3 regions of the Alkalibaculum bacchi genome follow, and region 3 is predicted to be linked to each of the others. Evidence: riboswitches for the same ligand, from Rfam matches in the RefSeq annotation. Region 3 holds a riboswitch; each other region holds the start of a gene.

Region 1 (4,294 bases), on a different contig from region 3:
GGTAACTCCAGCTGAGTTTATAGATATTTTTAAATCTATCATTCATTCTGGAGATGAAGTTATTGGTATTTTCATGTCCTCAAGTATGAGTGGAACGTATAATTCAGCGATGATAGCAAAAAATACTCTAGATAGCGATAAAATTAGCATTATTGATTCAAAAATGGTAACATTAGGAGAGGCTCTGATGGTTCACTATGCTGCTAAGATGGCTAAAGAAGGGAAGAGCAGAAAAGAAATTGTCAATAAAATAAATGATATGATTCCTAAGAACGAGACTCTTATGATTGTAGACACATTAGAGTACTTAAAAAAGGGTGGGAGATTATCATCAAGCCAAGCTCTCTTAGGTAGTATGCTAAACATAAAACCCATATTGACTTTTTCTAACGGAGAACTTGTAGCAAAAGATAAAGTAAGAGGGAAAAAAAAGGCATTAAATTGGGTGCGAAATTATTTGTCTAAAAATAGAGTAAGCCTCAAAGATAAGCCTGTATATATGCTTCATACAGGAGCGACAGAATACTTAGAAGATTTAAAAAAGATATTAGTAGAAGAATATGATGCAAATTATATCGTTGAATCCATTGTAGGTGCTGTAGTTGGAACACATGCAGGACCAGGAGCTATTGCTATGTCTTATGTTGATGAATAGTACGAAAGTGAATATACGGAGATGATATTTTGAAGAGCATTGGTATAATTGCGAATCCAAATTCAGGAAAAGACGTTCGAAGACTATACTCCTATGCTACTACAATCAGTAATCACGAAAAAGTCAACCTTATGGAGAGAATGATTCTAGGCGCTCAAGATTTAGGAGTAGAAAAAATATTTATAATGCCAGACAATAGCGAGATGGGATCCAATGCAAAATCGAGTTTGGAGCTAAATGGAGATTTAAAGGCAGATGTAGAGATACTAGACTTTAGAATAATGGGTACATATGAAGATACAATACAAGCGACAAATGAGTTTATAAAACTAGGAGTCCATTGTATCATTATACTAGGTGGGGATGGGACCAATAGATTAGTTGCAGCAAAAAATTCTAATATACCTATTATTCCCATATCTACTGGAACCAATAATGTTTATCCACGATTTTATGAAGGTACTACAGTAGGAATGGCTGCAGCAATTTTATGCGAATACGGTATGCAAGATGATTATATTATTCACGATAAGATTATTGAAGTCTACAAAAATGGAGAAATTATTGACTACGCCTTAATTGATGTAGCTATTACCAATCAAATATTTGTAGGAAATAGAGCAATAGAAAATATAAAGGATATTTCAGAACTAATTGTTTCTAGATCACATCCTGCTTCAATAGGATTTTCTTCTATTATCGGTGTTCAAGCACTCTCAACTTATTCGGATGATTTTGGATATCGCACTCGACTACATTGTGGTCGCAAAAAGGTATTGGCTCCTTTTACTGCTGGAAAAATGACTACTGTAGAATGTGAAACCCCTTCAAAGATGGAGTTAAATCAAATGTATGTGTCTAAGCCTACTCAAAAGGGTACCATTGCCTTAGATGGTGAAAGAATTCTACCTTTTGAAAGTGGAGAGCTTCTTGGCTTTGTTATTCGAAGAAAGGGTCCTTTAAGGATTGATGTAGAAGCTGCTTTAGAATATGGATTGAAACGCAAATTCTTTGTATAAACAAATTGAACATTGACATATTAGATGAGTAAGTTTATAATAAATAAAAATATATAAATAGTTTTTCGCTAGGGGAGCCTTTTGGCTGAGATTAACCCTTTGGACCTGATCCAGATAATGCTGGCGTAGGGAAGCGGTTTTTAGTCAATACCTCCAAGCGAAAAAATAGGAGGTTTTTTTATGTTACAAAGTTTTTTTGAGTCTATGCAAGGTCAAATTTTTGTAGTAGTACTCATCGTACTTGCTTTTGCACTTATTTTTAAGCTAAGTAAAAAGGGGGATAATAATATAAAGGCCCTTACATATTCTGCAATTGCTGTAGCTGTAGCTTATGTACTCAACCAGATTACTTTATTTCGCATGCCACAAGGAGGTTCTATTACGCCTTTTTCAATGTTGTTTATTGTAATGATTGGATATTACTTTGGTGTGCGACAAGGAATATTAGCTGGAGTTGCATTTGGATTACTAGATCTTTTAATTAATCCTTATGTTATTCATCCAGTTCAAATGCTGATGGACTATCTCTTAGCGTTTGGCTCTTTAGGCATGGGGGCAGTACTTGCAAAACGGGGCATTATACCTACGTATCTCTTAGGTGTTCTTGGAAGACTTGTGTGCAGTGTATTATCAGGTGTCATCTTCTTTGCATCCTATGCACCAGAAGGGCAAGGGGCATTTATGTACTCTACCATCTACAATGGTTCTTATATGGGGGCAGAAGCCTTATTAACGTGTATACTATTAGCGATACCTACGGTGAGAAATGCAATTAATGAGGTGAAGAATAAGGTGGTCAGGTGACAAGGTGGTCAGGTGGTCAGCAAAACCATAAAAGCTGAAAGCGGAATGCTGAAAGCGGAATACTGAAAGCGGAAAAACAACAAAACTCTCGCCTATAGGCGAGAGTAAGATGGGGTGATCTTCGATCACCCCCTTTGTTATACATCTAGAATATTCTACTTTTGACCCTAGCTACTGCCGAGTCATCCTAGAGCGTTAGCGAAGGATCTGTGACCCCAAAGGAATCCCCTAATGCTAGTGACTAGTGACTGGTTGCTGATAGCTAAATTGCCGAAGGCAATTTTATGCGAAGGCTTCTGCTTCTATCAACTTTGCGCAGGAGCTTTGGCGTAATAGCTCTATGGCTTTTTCGCTGTCGGATACTTTTAGGATGATTACTACTTTGTGTTCATGTACCGGTAAACAACAATAAGAGTATTCTATATCAATATCAGACATAGAGAGGCCTTTGATAACAGTGAGCATAGATCCTGGACTATCATTTACTTCAATAGCTAAAACTTTAGTCTGATTTACTACAAAGCCAGCCTCTTTTAGTTTTTCTGCTGCTTGTTCTGGTTTGTTAGGAATCAATCTCAAAATGCCATAGTCTGTAGTCTCGGCGATGGTCAAAGAGCGGAGATTAATATCATTTTTATGAAGAATTTCTAAGGCTTCTGAGAGACGACCTTTCTTATTTTCTAAAAATACAGAAACTTGTTTAATCATTTTATCACTCCCCTTGTAGATTTCGTTTATCAATTACACGTTTTGCTTTTCCTTCACTTCTTGGTATGCTCTTAGGTTCTACTAACCTGATTTTAGCACTTATCTGTAAAACAGAGTGGATTTTTTGTTTTATCTTGCGTTCTAATTCTTCTAGATTGCTAATTCGATCTGAGAATAATTCCTCAGAAAGTTCTATTTGTATCTCTAGATTATCTAAAGTACCTTCTCTAGTGACGATAAGCAAGTAATGTGGTTCTACATTACCAAATTCCATTAAAACACTTTCGATTTGAGATGGGAATACATTTACCCCTCGAATGATGAGCATATCATCACTTCTTCCGGATACTCTTTCCATTCGGACGTGAGTTCTGCCACATTCACATACTTCTTTATGTAAAACAGAAAGGTCTCTCGTCCTATAGCGCAGAACTGGAATGCCTTCCTTTGTCAAAGTAGTAAATACGAGCTCTCCAGGTGCCCCATATGGTAATGGCTCTAAAGTGTTTGGATCAATAATTTCTGGAAGAAAGTGATCTTCCCAAATATGCATGCCGTTTTTGCATTGGCATTCGATGGCTACTCCAGGTCCCATGATTTCCGATAATCCGTAAATATCATGAGCAGAAATATGAAGTCTTTCTTCAATCTTTTTTCTCATATTTTCAGACCAAGGCTCTGCGCCAAATATACCTGATTTTAGTTTGATCTCTCCAGGATCAATGCCATATTGTTCGATGGCTTCTGCTAAATATATGGCGTAAGAAGGAGTACAAGCTAGCAAGGTGCTGTGAAAATCCTTCATAAGCATAATTTGTCTTTCTGTATTACCGCCAGACATAGGTATAACAGATGCACCAAGCTTTTCTGCACCATAATGAATCCCAAGTCCACCTGTGAATAAGCCATACCCATAAGAGACCTGCACTACTGAATTGGAGTCAGCGCCTGCAGCTACAAAAGCACGTGCACATAGTTCAGCCCAATTACTTATATCCTCTCTAGTATATCCTACAACAGTAGGTTTACCAGTAGTACCAGATGAAGCGTGAATTCGAACGATTTCCGATAATGGCGCTGCAAAGAGTCCGTAGGGGTAACTGTCTCT
Region 2 (4,294 bases), on a different contig from region 3:
GCTGTCGGATAAGTCAGCATCCACCCCTCTAGTAGTGCCTTGGCCTAAAGCTAAAGTTTTAATTTCTGAAGCATTACCACGAATGACAGTAAACTCAATGTGTTCTATAAGTTCCATAGCTGTTTTTGTTCGAAGGGCTGATGCCCCAGCACCTACTGGATCTAATACAATAGGATGACTAAGCTGGTTTGCCCTCTTTCCTGCTGCAAGCATAGCAGGAATGGTCCGCTGGTTTAGTGTTCCGATATTAATATTTAATCCACCGCAAATCCTTGTAATATCCTCTACCTCATCAATATCATCTGCCATGATAGGCGAACCACCACAAGCAATAAGGATATTTGCACAATCATTAACCGTTACATAGTTTGTAATATTGTGAACCAAAGGAGAAGTTCTTTTTACATTTTCAAGAATTTCTCTAAGCATTATGAATCCCCCCCTCCTCTTGAGTCATTGTCTTGTGTAGTCCTGTTTTCTTTAAAGAACTTAAGAGAATTGCAGAAAAAAAGGCACCACCTACTGTTGAGATCAGAAACGGTACAATATAAGCATAAAAAGCAATATCTCCAGCACTTTTACCCATTAAAAGTATGGCAACAGGGTAAGCACTCAATCCTCCAAGTATAGACGTACCAAAGGCTTCAGCAATCAAAGTTAAGGATATGTTTTTTGTTTTGTAGTATACAATTCCGCACAGCAAAGCGCCAAACATACTTCCTGGAAAAGCCATAAGGCTACCGAGTCCAAGAAGATTCCGAAGGAAACTTGCTACAAAAGCTACGCCTACACCATACCAAGGTCCTAATATTACAGCACAGATAATATTTACCATATGCTGAATAGGAGCACATTTACTTCCAAATACGGGAAAAGAGAATAAGCTACCAACAATGGCAATGGTACATAAAATTCCAGCAATAGACAATTTTTTTATTTCATTATTTTTCATTATAAAAACTCAACCTTTTCACCTTTTAAAACCTTATTCGTTGTTCTCATAGCGCACATTTTTCCGCACATAGAACAACTTTCATCGTCAGAAGGAGGCGTGCTTTCGAAATACTCTCTTGCCTTTTTACCATCTATAGCAAGGGAAAACATCTCTTCCCAATCAATTCGTCGCCTTGCATCGCTCATTTTATTATCCCACTCACGTGCATTTGGTATTCCCTTTGCAATATCAGCTGCATGAGCAGCAATTTTTGATGCAATAATTCCTTCTTTCACATCTCCTAAATCTGGTAAGCGCAAATGCTCTGCAGGTGTTACATAACACAAGAAATCCGCTCCATGAGATGCCGCAATTGCACTACCAATAGCTGATGTAATATGATCATATCCAGGTGCTATATCTGTAACGATTGGTCCTAAAACATAAAATGGCGCCCCATAACAAAGCCTTTTTTGAAGAGCCATATTTGCTGCAATTTCATTCATTGCCATATGACCTGGTCCTTCTACCATAACTTGAACATCTCTCTCCCAAGCTCGCTTTGTTAAGCTTCCTAGTTCGATTAATTCACTAATTTGTCCAGCATCTGTACTATCGTTAATGCTTCCTGGTCTTAATGCATCTCCTAAACTAATGGTTACATCGTACTGTCTAAGGATCACTAAAATGTCATCGTAATATTCGTAAAAAGGATTTTCATTACCTGTCATTTCCATCCAAGCAAAAATCAAAGAACCACCACGAGAGACGATATTGGTCAATCTGTTTGTGCGCTTAAAACTTTCAACTGCCTTTTTATTGATACCTGCATGTATTGTCATAAAATCTACACCCTGCTTTGCATGAGCTTCAATGACCTTTAGAAAATCTGTAGCAGATATTTTTGCGAGATCTTTTTCAAGATAGCCTATGGCGTCATACATAGGTACAGTACCAATCATCGCCTTGGAATAAGAGATGAGTTGTTGTCGAAAAGTATTGGTTTTGCCGTAATTACTTAAATCCATAATCGCTTCTGCACCTAAATCTATGGCCATTTTTACCTTTTGCATCTCTTGTGTGTGATCAATACAATCTCCAGATACCCCTAAATTTACATTAATTTTAGTTCTTAGTCCTTCTCCAATTCCTTCTGGGCTTAAAGATTTGTGATTTGAGTTCGCTGGTATTGCTATCCTACCATATGCCACTAAGTCTCTAAGCTTCTCCTCTGAGAATTGTTCTTTTTTTGCGACTACCTTCATTTCTTCTGTAATAATACCTTTTTTAGCTGCTTCCATTTGAGTTTTGTAAGACATCTTGATTCTCCTTAACTTTATTTAAATGCAGTTAGGATACCTCATAAGAAAACATCGATTTTGTTGTGTATGACAATTGACGTTTTTACTCGCTCTGCAACCTCGACAGTCACTTCGTCGCGACCTTGTTACACGAAAAAAGGTGCTTCCCAGAGGGCAAGCACCAAATATGTACACAAACAACACATATCAATGTATATTGCTTCCCTACGACGGTATTAACCGACAGGTTCAAAGGGTCAGGCTAAAAGCCTTCTCAACATTAAGTCCCCCTGCAAATATACCTTATAATAACTCTTCTAGATAAAATTGTCAACCCCAACGTAATTTTTGTCTTTTCTACATTATACTATCAATTCTATAAATAGAAAATTGTTGAATTTATTCAATATTTGTGATAATCTATATTAAATAAATAACTTTTCAACGTTAATGGCAAACCCTTCGAAAGATGGGGACGCAAAGCCAAGGGCCTTTCACTTGTGTGAATGGCAGCCGGTTACCAAAAGAGGAGTATTGAAATGTAATCATACCCCTAATTTTGTTGGGGGTATTTTTTATTTTTGCGATAGCAAAATAAATTATATTAAAAAATACCATCAACTATACTCCTAAAGAAAAACTATTACTAAAGGAGAAATGTATAATGGAAAGAAAATGGGAATTTGTAATACTACTTAAAACAATTTTTAATTTGATTACTAAAGGTACTTTATTTCCAGAAGGTACATTATTTGAGATTGATGAGTTATTCCAAAACGAAGAGTAAAAGTAATTCTAACAAAAATCGGGATCATATTAAAATATAATCCCGATTCTTCTAAAAAGTAATGATACCTGTCAGAAAGCTATCTACTTTATCACCATATTGCGTATTATAGTCTATCCATATTTCACAGTGCCCACCATCTTCTACGGTCTAAATATACTTACTATTTTTCTTTTTTCATATTTTTTTACCCTCATACGCTTAAAAGACGCTAGGTATTTAACCTAGCGTCTTTTAGATATGTTTTATTTAAATGATTGAATATATAATTCTTTAAGTTCGCTGATGAGTGGGTATCTTGGGTTTGCACCTGTACATTGATCATCAAATGCTTGTTCAGCCATTGCATCAACTTTAGCCATGAATTCTTTTTCGTCTACTCCGAATTCTTTAATAGACTTAGGAATATTGATAGTTGCTTTTAATTCTTCTATTTTTGCTACTAAACCATCAAATTTTTCTTGATCGGTCTTGCCTGATATTCCTACATATGCAGCAACTTCAGCATAGCGTTTTAATGCTTGAGGATACTTGTATTGAGAGAAAGTAGCCATTTTTGGAGCTTCTGTAGCATTGTATTTCATAACATTTGTCATCAATAATGCATTTGCAATACCATGTGGTACATGGAAGTTTGCTCCTAGTTTATGTGCTAAAGAGTGGTTAATACCTAGGAATGCATTAGAGAAGGCAAGAGCTGCAAGAGTAGATGCATTAGACATTTTTTCACGAGCTTCTACATCTTCTGCGCCATATTTGTATGCTCTTGGTAAATATTCAAAAACTAGTTTTGCTGCTGTTAAAGCAAATCCATTTGTGTAGTCAGTAGCAAATGTTGAAACATAAGCTTCTATTGCATGAGTTAATACGTCAATACCAGAAGCTGCTGTTAAGCCTTTTGGTTGGTTCATCATATTGTCAGCATCACTTATTGCGATTGTTGGTAATATATTATAATCAGCTAGTGAGTATTTAATTTGTGTTTGTTCATCAGTAATAATAGCAAATGGAGTTACTTCAGAACCAGTACCTGATGTTGTTGCGATACAAATCAGGATAGCTTTTTCGCCCATCTTAGGGAATGTGTATACTCTCTTTCTAATATCCATAAATCTCATTGCTAAATCAGTAAATTCAGCTTCTGGATGTTCGTACATAATCCACATAATCTTAGCAGCATCCATAGCAGAACCTCCACCGATTGCAATAATACAATCTGGTTCAAAAGCTCTCATAGCTGCAACACCTTTGTTTGCAGTCGCTAAAGTTGGA
Region 3 (4,294 bases):
TGACTTGAAAAGTCCCGTCCCTTAAACTCCCATTAAGTAAAAATTATAGCAAAAAATGTAAATAGCAAAAGTGAGCTGGTAAAACGTGATTGTAAACCTATATTTTAAAATTAGTTTACAATCATTTTTTTATAAGCTATAATCATACAAAGGCAATCAATATCTAATATCTTAAACATAAAAAACATAACAACAAGGGAGAAGGTAATATGGAAATACAAGGATTGGTACAGGAAATAATTGAGGGGAGAAGGTTAATACGGGGAGATGATTTAAGTTTCTTTAGGACTATTTCTTTGAAAGACCTTTGCCGAGGGGCGGATAATATTCGGGAAGAATTGTGTGGTAATAGTATTGACCTATGTTCTATTATTAATGGCAAAGGTGGCAGATGCAGTGAAGATTGCAAGTTTTGTTCTCAAAGTTCTCATTTTCATACGGATGCCAAGGAATATAGTTTGCTACATAGGCAAGAGATTCTAGCTGATTGCAAGAAACATGCTGATAAAAAGGTGCACCGTTATTCTATTGTAACAGCCGGTCGTGATTTAAACGAAAAAGAATTAAAAGAAGTTTGTTTGGCTTATAAAATGATGCATGAAGAATGTAAGATTGATTTATGTGCATCCCATGGCATACTTTCTGATCAGGCACTGCTTGCTCTTAAGGAAAATGGTGTTTCTATGTATCACCAAAATATTGAAACTTCAATAAGAAACTTCAATAATATTTGCACTACCCATAGTTATGAGGATAAGATTAGTGTTATAAGGGGAGCTCAGAAGATAGGATTAAGGGTCTGCTCTGGTGGTATTATTGGAATGGGTGAGACATTCCAAGATCGTTTAGATATGGCTATTAGCTTAGCAGAACTTGAAGTACAGTCTATTCCTATTAATGTTTTAATGCCAATTAAAGGCACACCCTTTGAATTGCTTGAACCACTAACAGAAGATGAGATATTAAGAACCATAGCTATATTTCGTTTTATAAATCCAACAGCTAGTATTAGATTAGCAGCTGGGAGAAGCCTGATGAAAGATTCTGGAAAGAGTGCCTTTCGTGCAGGTGCTAATGCCACTATAACAGGAGATTTATTAACAACTTCTGGCCATAATATTAGTGAAGATAAGGAAATGATAGTGCAGATGGGGTTTGATATTTGATTATGGCCCATTATTATATGAAGAAAATGAAATCATCTTAGATGAATCCTTGGAATGTAGAGTGATTTTTTATAACTCAACCCATTTACTACATCACTCTACTGTATAGGGGGACTGTCCCCGTAGGCGATGTTTTTGAAATTTTTAAAGATCGATTCCATACAGACAAGACAGAAAGGGAAAGACTTCTACAGGAACAGAAAAAACTCTATGATAAAAATGATGAACTTTCAAATAAGAAAAGAATAGAATTTGAAAATTATAAGTTTAGCAAGATTTCAAGAGAGTATTTTATAGAGATAAAAGACCAATTACAGGAGTCTACTGAAGAGAATAATAAGCGTATAGAAGCTTTTGATAAGGAACTTAAAGAAAGTGGAAATATAGAAAGCCTTACTGAAAATGTGATATGCAAATATATTAAAACAATATACACTTCTGGTAATTGTACAAATCCAGCACATAAATGATACAAATGGAATTATGATTGAAACTCATATGGGATTTTATTTTGCAAATATGGAAAAGCTTTAAGGAAATTGTAAGTTATTAATATTTATCATTGAAGTTTGAAGTTTAGGCTCAATATGTTATCATGCAATTATAAAATATAATAATAATTAATCACTGGGAGAGCTGAATAGGTCAGCTGAGAAAAAGACCCTTTAATGTCTTTGATCCCTTAACCTGATCTAGATAATACTAGCGTAGGGAAGTGTATTATATTGAGGTATAATTTTCAATATAAAAAAAGCACAGACTCTACACTCAGGTCTGTGCTTTTTTATTTAAAGGAGGATGAATCTTGGAACTAAAAAAACTTACAGCAGTGTCTTTACTTACAGCAGTAGGGGTAGTGAGCTCCCATATTATTTACCTACCTATAGGGATGGCCAAGGCTTTTCCAGTACAACATGGGATAAATCTCTTAACTGCGGTATTTTTTGGACCTGCCTATGGTGTTGGAGTAGCCTTTGCAATTTCTTTATTAAGAAATCTATTGGGTACCGGCTCATTACTAGCCTTTCCTGGAAGTATGATAGGGGTACTTCTTGCAGGTCTATTGTTTAAAAAGGGAAAAAGTCTCATTTATGCAGCCCTAGGAGAAATCTTTGGCACTGGTATACTTGGTGCACTGGTGTCCTACCCTGTTGCAAAATATCTAATGGGTAAGGAAATGGCACTATTTTTCTATGTAGGTCCCTTTATTCTCAGTTCAGTTGTTGGTGTTATTACGGGATGGATTATCTTTAAGGCACTTATGAAAATTGATTTTATTAGAGCAAACATGGAATACAGGAAATAACTAAAAAATATGATATACCTCTAATAATTAATGATCGACTGGATATTCCTTGGCTGTAGTTTCGGCAATTTTAGGGGAAAAAGATATAAAGAAGGCAACAGAAGAGCTATTAAATATTTTTAGATAGGAAACTATAATATAAAATTTTGGAGGCCAAAGATGATTTCGACTTTTACAGTAATGTTTTTATTGAGTATTACAGTCATTAGCTTTACAATTATTGGTATAGTCTATAGTAGTGGTAGGTTAGGAAGTACAGATGATTTTTTAACAGCCAGAGGAAGTACGGGAAGAGGGATATTATCTGCTACCTTTCTAGCATCCTTTTTAGGGGTCTTTATTTTATTTACGCCCCCAGAAGCTGGATCAATAGGAGGAATTACAACCATTATTGGCTATGGAATTGGTGTAGCAAGTTTGTATATAGCCTTCCTTGTTATAGGACCTAAAATCAAGTCCTATCTCCCAGAGGGAAGTACCTTAAATGATTTTGCTCAAAAAAGATATGGGGCAAAAATGCATCTTTTAACAGTCTTATTATCACTATTTTATATGTTTGTTCATCTGGTAGCTGAACTCACTGCCATAGGTTTAGTAGCCTACCAGCTATCAGGAGTCCCCCTGTTTTATACAGCAATGTTAATAGGTCTAGGGACCCTGATCTATACGGCCTATGGTGGACTTAGAGCATCTATGTTCACTGATATGATCCAAATGGTTCTAATAGGGGTCCTACTAATAGTAGTAGTGTGGGGTGTTGGATATTATGGTGGAGGATATGGAGAAATAATAAGACAAACTAGATTAAATGCACCTGACTTGCTGAATTTTAAAAATATTGGGGGAATTGAATATGGTTTAACTCTTTGTATAGCAGTATTTGCCTCAAACTTATTTCATCAGGGATATTGGCAGAGGGTTTATGCTGGAAAAGATAATGCAACCTTAAGAAAGTCTTTAATCACATGCATATTGCTTGTTTTACCTATAATGTTTGTATCAGGGTTTTTAGGAATAGTTTCCACAGGTATGGAAGTCTCTGAAAGTCCATCAGTTGCACTATTTTCCTTAGTTTATGAACTGTTTCCCAATGGCTTAATATTAGGTGTTTTTATATTGGCCCTAGTGTTAGTAATGAGTACAGTAGATACACTTTTAAATGCGACGGTAGCTACAATTACAATTGACAGCCAGAAGTTATTTAAAAACATTAAAATGGAGTCTCCCTTAAAATTTGCAAGGATCATTACAGTGCTACTAATGATACCAGCAGTCTTAATTGCATCAAAGGGTTTTAGTGTTCTTTATCTATTCTTCGTAGCAGATTTAATATGTGTAGGAGTATTCTTCCCCCTCTTCTATGGGCTCTTTAACCCTAAACTAACAGAAGAAGTTGCCTTACTGGCAGCAGTACTGGGAGTGGTTTCAGGTATTCCCTTCTTTATTGCAGATAAACTATTAATAGCATTTTCATTACCAGTTCTTGTTTCAGTCTTTATATGTGTAATAGGCAATATTGCTAATAATAAAAGATTGACCGGTATTATGTCAAATAATATTAAGCAATCTAGTAATATGTCAAGAAGAGATTTTTAAATAAATCAAACATAACTTTTAAAAAAGAGTAATTTTAATAGAACCTATGGTTTTCAATAAAAATAGGTTTAGGAGAGAAAAATATTTTATTGGATGTCTCTAACTTTATCCTTGGAGTAGATCTGATTTTTAGTCAGCAATCCAAAAATCAGACGTACTAATTCAAGGGACGTGGAATTTTGGGTCAAGTTTTTAAGTCACTAAGTGGATTTTAAATGGCTCAGTA

The links. Region 3 has a riboswitch for thiamine pyrophosphate ahead of thiW (energy coupling factor transporter S component ThiW). Riboswitches for the same ligand answer to the same signal wherever they lie in the genome.
Region 1: it holds a riboswitch for thiamine pyrophosphate, as region 3 does, so the genes downstream of both, thiT (energy-coupled thiamine transporter ThiT) here and thiW (energy coupling factor transporter S component ThiW) in region 3, are expected to answer to the same signal.
Region 2: it holds a riboswitch for thiamine pyrophosphate, as region 3 does, so the genes downstream of both, thiC (phosphomethylpyrimidine synthase ThiC) here and thiW (energy coupling factor transporter S component ThiW) in region 3, are expected to answer to the same signal.

What each region holds. Positions count from the first base shown of each region.
Region 1 is NZ_QNRX01000010.1:5,639-9,932, reverse strand. It holds gene DES36_RS08440 (DegV family protein) at 1-655, shown strand, start outside; gene DES36_RS08435 (NAD(+)/NADH kinase) at 685-1,674, shown strand; TPP riboswitch at 1,735-1,823, shown strand; gene thiT (energy-coupled thiamine transporter ThiT) at 1,855-2,478, shown strand; gene DES36_RS08425 (ACT domain-containing protein) at 2,761-3,186, opposite strand; gene DES36_RS08420 (phenylacetate--CoA ligase family protein) at 3,191-4,294, opposite strand, start outside.
Region 2 is NZ_QNRX01000007.1:63,912-68,205, forward strand. It holds gene thiM (hydroxyethylthiazole kinase) at 1-429, opposite strand, end outside; gene thiW (energy coupling factor transporter S component ThiW) at 422-952, opposite strand; gene thiC (phosphomethylpyrimidine synthase ThiC) at 952-2,253, opposite strand; TPP riboswitch at 2,440-2,537, opposite strand; cyclic di-GMP riboswitch class I at 2,678-2,760, shown strand; gene DES36_RS15295 (hypothetical protein) at 2,900-3,022, shown strand; gene adhE (bifunctional acetaldehyde-CoA/alcohol dehydrogenase) at 3,268-4,294, opposite strand, start outside.
Region 3 is NZ_QNRX01000016.1:13,639-17,932, reverse strand. It holds gene bioB (biotin synthase BioB) at 216-1,166, shown strand; TPP riboswitch at 1,786-1,897, shown strand; gene thiW (energy coupling factor transporter S component ThiW) at 1,972-2,472, shown strand; gene DES36_RS11335 (sodium:solute symporter family transporter) at 2,632-4,068, shown strand.